2 regions of the Clostridium sp. Marseille-Q7071 genome follow, and region 2 is predicted to be linked to the other one. Evidence: a T-box and tRNA genes for the amino acid it is inferred to sense, from the RefSeq annotation. Region 2 holds a T-box; the other holds one or more tRNA genes.

Region 1 (3,220 bases), 2.6 Mb from region 2:
TACTATCTGTACAGGATAGGTGGGAGACTTGGAAGCAAGGGCGTCAGCCTTTGTGGAGTCATCCTTGGGATACCACCCTGATAGTACTGGAATTCTAACCGGAGGCCTTGAATCAGGTCACGGGACATTGTTAGGTGGGCAGTTTGACTGGGGCGGTCGCCTCCAAAAAAGTAACGGAGGCGCCCAAAGGTTCCCTCAGAACGGTCGGAAATCGTTCGAAGAGTGCAAAGGCAGAAGGGAGCCTGACTGCGACACAGACAAGTGGAGCAGGGACGAAAGTCGGGCTTAGTGATCCGGTGGTTCCTCGTGGGAGGGCCATCGCTCAACGGATAAAAGCTACCTCGGGGATAACAGGCTGATCTCCCCCAAGAGTCCACATCGACGGGGAGGTTTGGCACCTCGATGTCGGCTCGTCGCATCCTGGGGCTGAAGTAGGTCCCAAGGGTTGGGCTGTTCGCCCATTAAAGCGGCACGCGAGCTGGGTTCAGAACGTCGTGAGACAGTTCGGTCCCTATCCGTCGCGGGCGTAGGAAATTTGAAGGGAGCTGTCCTTAGTACGAGAGGACCGGGATGGACAGACCTCTGGTGCACCAGTTGTCACGCCAGTGGCACAGCTGGGTAGCTATGTCTGGAAGGGATAAACGCTGAAAGCATCTAAGCGTGAAGCCCCCCCTAAGATGAGATTTCCCATAACATAAGTTAGTAAGACTCCTGGAAGAACACCAGGTTGATAGGTGAGAGGTGTAAGCATGGCAACATGTTCAGCTGACTCATACTAATAAGTCGAGGGCTTGACCTAATTGATTTCACTGTGCAATTTTCAGAGAATAATTTCTTTGAAATTAATAGAAGCGAGCAGTATAAGGATTGACTGAAGCTGACGTAGTAATGTGAAGCTTATATAAATTTTTAAAGATGTTTCGCTTATTGATTAAATACCTTTGTAGGAGTGACTACATGAATATGTAGTTCTCTTAAGATAAATCTTGAATATTTTATAATAATATGTTAATAATATTATTATAAAAAGTACAATAATGTTAGAGAATTATATAAATATCCGTAAAGTCAACAGTAGAGAACTCTAATATTATTGGAAGAATAATTATCTGGTGATGATGGTCCTAAGGGTAACACCCCTTTCCATTCCGAACAGGCAGGTTAAGCCTTAGGACGCCGAGAGTACTGCAGGGGAGACCCTGTGGGAGGGTAGGTTGTTGCCAGGTAGTGCTAAGCTAAGTTTAACTTAGCTTAGTAATATGGTTCACTAGCTCAGTCGGTAGAGCACATGACTTTTAATCATGGTGTCCGGGGTTCGATCCCCCGGTGAGCCACCAATCCTTAGTACAATGTGTACTAAGGATTTTTTTATATTGTAAATAATGCATAATCAACTTAATAATTAATACTATAATTAAAGGATACTGTAGGGTTCCTTAATGGAAATTTAGCTTATGCATGATTTTAATTTTCATAATAAAATTTTTACAATGAATTAAAAATTAAGAATTAATAATGAAGAATTATGGTTAAAACTCCACCGTCAAAGTCTTTGGAGTTTTTTAAGATAAACTTCATTTTAGAAATTCACTAACAGTGAATTTCATCCTAAATTTTTCATTTTTAATTATTAATCCTTAATTTCTAAGGGGTTAATCTGTTTTTATAGAAAATTTATTTTCCAGAGTATATATTAAGTTTTCGCATTGTATCCCTATATAGGGTTTCTATATGAAAACTTAGAATTTCACCAATGAATTCTATATAAAAGATAAAATTAAGTTTTCTTTTATAGGTATATTATTTAAAATATAATTTAGCGAGGAAAAAATTATGAATAAAAAATTAAAATGGTTTCTACTTATAGCATGGATGTGTATTATATTTTGGTTTTCACATCAGCCATCGATACAATCTGATGAACAAAGTTATTTGGTTATATCTATGCTTCGAACTATAGGAATAAATTTTAATGGTATTTTTGGAGAATTATCAAATTTCATAATTAGAAAGTTAGGACATTTCACAGAATATTTTATTCTTTATATACTTTTTTATAATGTATTAAAAGAATATTTTAAATTTAAAAGTAGCATTCTTTTAAGTATAGTATTTGTGTTTCTCTATGCTTGTAGTGATGAATTTCATCAATTATTTGTAATTGGAAGAGAAGGAAGTATAAAAGATGTTATATTAGATACTAGTGGTGGAATGATGGGCATGTTGATTGTATATATAAAAAATAAGATAAAATATGTTTCTACATTATAAATAGTGTTGAGTTATAATTTTTTCATAAGGTAAGAATTATTAATGCCACATAATTTTCTATTATTAGGTTCATGAGAATCATAGAAAGAAAGTCAGCATAATTATGACGACTTTCTTTTTATGATTTAATTTTAATATAGACTTTCAATAAAGTCTTCTGAAGTATTTGTACTTATATTATTGTAGATTTGTACATAAAACTTTAAGGATTTTACTTTATCATAATTATCATTTTTGCATTTATAATTATTATTAGAATATAACTTTTAGTTTTTATGAATTTTAGTTCTTATGTAAGTAGAAGCTTATATATTATCATGTCTAGATTTCTTAAAACACTCTTTCAAAATTTTTACTATATAAAAATTATCTTCAATAATAAAACCTTTTCTCTCAAATCGAAACCTCTGTAAGTTAATTATAATCAAAAGGAAAACATTATAATTTATTTAATAAATCCCCTATATTTCCAATATGACCTATTTTTCATTGATTAATAGTTATTCAAATAGTTTTATTTTATAGTATGCAGTAGTATTTTACATTACATGGGAATAAAAAAACATATTTAGTTAAAACTGAAATAAAGAAGTCTTTTAACTAATAAAATAGATTTATTACAAAAAATATATATTAATAGCTTCTGTAATAAAGTTATATATTATGTTATTACCCATAAAGTTTATAGAATCGCTATAAAATAAGCATAATTAATGTTAGTTTTAGTATTTTTGTATTTATACATAAAAGAAAATGAAAATGGTAAAAATATAATTAAAATATTTTGGAGGCATTAAAATGAAAGACGAAAGAGAAAATGGTACTAAAAACCAAGCAAAGGAAATGATGATTGACGGTGAAGATTGGGGTAAAATCCAAAAAGAAACAAAATTAAGACAAAAAGATTTAAAGAGAATACAAAAGGAAATAAATGAAAAGTTTTAGTAGA
Region 2 (3,220 bases):
TTCAAACCTTTCTATTAACTCAGAATTTTTTCTATGAACTTTGCAAAGAGGTGAAGTTTCTACAGGAAAATCTATTACAAAAGTAGGTTCTACTAGCTTTGAAGCTGAATACTCATCAAAAATAGTCATTATTAAATCACCTTTTGTCATGTCTTTAATATCTAATCCTTCTAAAGCTTCCTCACTTAGCAATTCTCTTTCCTCTACTATTTTCACAATTTCTTCTCTTGATAAGAACTCTACATCAATCCCTGTATCTTCTTTTACTAAATCACACATTCTAGCTCTTCTCCATGGTGCTTTAAAATCAATTTCTACACCATCATAGACACTCTTTGTTGTTCCGTTTACTTTAGTAAATACATACTCATATAAATTCTCCATAAGCCTCATCATATCTGTGTAGTCCGCATATGCCATATAACATTCGAAAAGAGTAAATTCAGGGTAATGAGTTCTGTCAATTCCTTCATTTCTAAAGGATCTTCCTATAGTGTAAACCCTATCTACACCCCCTACCATAAGCCTCTTCAAATAAAGCTCAGGAGATACATTCATATAAACGTCAGAGCTTAGTGCATTTACATAGGTGACAAAAGGCTTTGCTTCCCCTCCACCATATTTAGTGTCGAGAATAGGAGTTTCCATTTCAAAAAATCCTATGCTATTCATAAACTCTCTTATATAACTTAAAGCTCTTGAACGCTTTATAAATCTTTCCTTAACCTCTGAATTCATAATCATATCTAATGAACGATGTCTTTGTCTTAAATCCATATCTTGAATTCCATGGTATTTTTCAGGTAATGGTCTTATAGATTTAGAAAGCATAGTGAACTCACTCGCTTTAATTGTTATTTCCCCTGTTTTAGTCTTAAATACTGTACCTTCTACCCCAATAATATCTCCTGTGTCTATAAGTTTTAATAAATTATACCTTTCATTACCTAATGCACCCTTATTTAGATATACCTGTATATCTCCTTCTTGATCTCTTAGGTTTAAAAATGTGACATTTCCCATTCTTCTAAGAAGCATTATTCTTCCTGATAGCGTAAAAACTTCTTCTTCTTTTATATCATGAAAATTGTCTATTATATAATTTGAATAAACACATCCTTTAAAACTATATGGGTATGGATTTATTCCTCTTTCTATTAACTCATTTAATTTTTTAACTCTTTCTACTACAAATTCATTTGCGTCATTCATTATTTCTCTTAAATCTTCAATATTTTCATAATTTCTAAACATTAATGATACCACCTTTCATTTTTAAAAGTTAGACATCTTCTTAAAGTAACTAGTGTTTTTATATTAGATGTCTTATTAAAATTAAAAAAAGTCAAAAATAAAACTCTCACCTCCAAGACAATAGTCTTGGGGACGAGAGTAATTAACTTCGCGGTACCACCCCAGTTTGTTAATACGTCACCATATTAACCTCTTCAAGTACGTCACAATTTCTGTGATTATACCCTAGCTCTATAACAGGAGCTCCTGTCAAAGTATACTTTTAACTAGCAAGTTAAAATCCACCTGAAACTCAGAGTCTTTTTTCGATAAATAATTCATTCACTCCCTCTCACCTACTGGAGTTCTCTGTACAACAATTAATTTATCTACTCTTCTCTTCATAGTCTTTATATTTTAAATATTATTTTAATTCGAATAATTGCAAAAGTCAATAAGAAAATTAACTTTTTAAAAAAATCTCTTAAATCATATGATTTTTCTTCTAAACTTTGTTTCTATCAATTTTTAATAAATCTATAATTATGAATATTTTGCATGATTATACAAATTTTATTCATTCCTTGTATTTTTATTTATAGCAATATAAGGTTAATTACAAATAAGGGTTGGCGAATTAAAAATAATGTATTATTATAAATATTGTTTGTATAATTATTAACTTTATAAGAAAGGAAATTTATTAATGGAAAATTTAAATCAAAGGAAATATTCCTCAGCTGATTTGTTACGTTTTATTATTCCATCATTAATAGGGGTATTATTTTTTATGACACCTATTTTATACAATGGAGATATTACTATACCTGTAGCTGTATTATCTAAATTTGTTCTTAATTATTTTGTAGAAATACTACCAATTGTTATGACTGTCATTATATGTGTAACTGTAACAGGAACTATTTTAACTAAGATATTTAAACCTAAATTTATCTTAAAAAATAGCTTTTTAAATACATTATTTAATATATCACCTATTTGGCTAATTGCAAGAATTGCTAGTATGATATTTGCAGTTTGCACTGCATTTAAAATAGGACCTGAAATGATTTGGTCAGAAAATACTGGAGGATTGCTTTTATATAGCTTATTACCTATCTTATTTTCTGTATTCTTATTTGCAGGCATGTTTTTACCATTGCTTTTAAACTTTGGACTACTAGAATTTTTTGGTACGTTGTTAACTAAAGTAATGCGTCCTATTTTTAAATTGCCTGGACGTTCCTCAATAGACTGTATTGCTTCATGGCTTGGAGATGGTACCATTGGAGTACTTTTAACTAGCAAACAATATGAAGACGGATTTTATACCACTCGTGAAGCAGCGGTAATAGGTACAACTTTCTCTGCTGTATCTATCACTTTTAGTCTTGTTGTAATTTCTCAAGTAAATCTTGGTCATCTATTTGTACCATTTTACTTAACAGTTACCTTTGCAGGAATTGTGGCAGCAATCATAACACCACGTATTCCACCATTATCTAAAAAACCAGATACCTATTATGGAGATAATAAACAAAATATCAAAGAAGAAATTCCTGAAGGTTTTACTCCTTTTCAATGGGGATTAAAACAAGCTGTTGAAAAAGCTAGCAAGAATAGTGGCGTAGCAGGAGTCTTAACAGAAGGTATTACAAATGTTTTAGATATGTGGATGGGTGTTATACCTATAGTTATGGCAATAGGTACTTTAGCATTAATAATTGCAGAGTATACTCCTATATTTAAATTTTTAGGACTTCCTTTTATTCCTTTACTTGAATTATTAAGAGTACCTGAAGCAAAAGAGGCTTCTCAAACTTTAATTGTAGGATTTGCAGATATGTTTCTACCTACTGTTATAGGAAGTACTATTAAAAGTGATTTGACTCGTTTTGTTATAGCTTGTACTTCAGTAACACAACTTATATACATGTCTGAAGTAGGTGGATTACTAATAGGCTCTAAAATTCCTGTTTCCATAAAA

The links. The T-box of region 2 lies ahead of lysS (lysine--tRNA ligase). A T-box ahead of a tRNA ligase gene usually reads a tRNA of that ligase, here a tRNA-Lys.
Region 1: it has a tRNA-Lys gene. The T-box ahead of lysS (lysine--tRNA ligase) is inferred to sense a tRNA for this amino acid. The anticodon was not compared.

The regions. Positions count from the first base shown of each region.
Region 1 is NZ_CBCOPR010000001.1:3,402,743-3,405,962, reverse strand. It holds rRNA gene ACWPW7_RS16165 (23S ribosomal RNA) at 1-799, shown strand, start outside; rRNA gene rrf (5S ribosomal RNA) at 1,109-1,226, shown strand; tRNA gene ACWPW7_RS16155 (tRNA-Lys) at 1,262-1,337, shown strand; gene ACWPW7_RS16150 (VanZ family protein) at 1,834-2,271, shown strand; gene ACWPW7_RS16145 (hypothetical protein) at 3,070-3,216, shown strand.
Region 2 is NZ_CBCOPR010000001.1:789,698-792,917, reverse strand. It holds gene lysS (lysine--tRNA ligase) at 1-1,254, opposite strand, end outside; T-box leader at 1,380-1,647, opposite strand; gene ACWPW7_RS03680 (YjiH family protein) at 1,940-3,220, shown strand, end outside.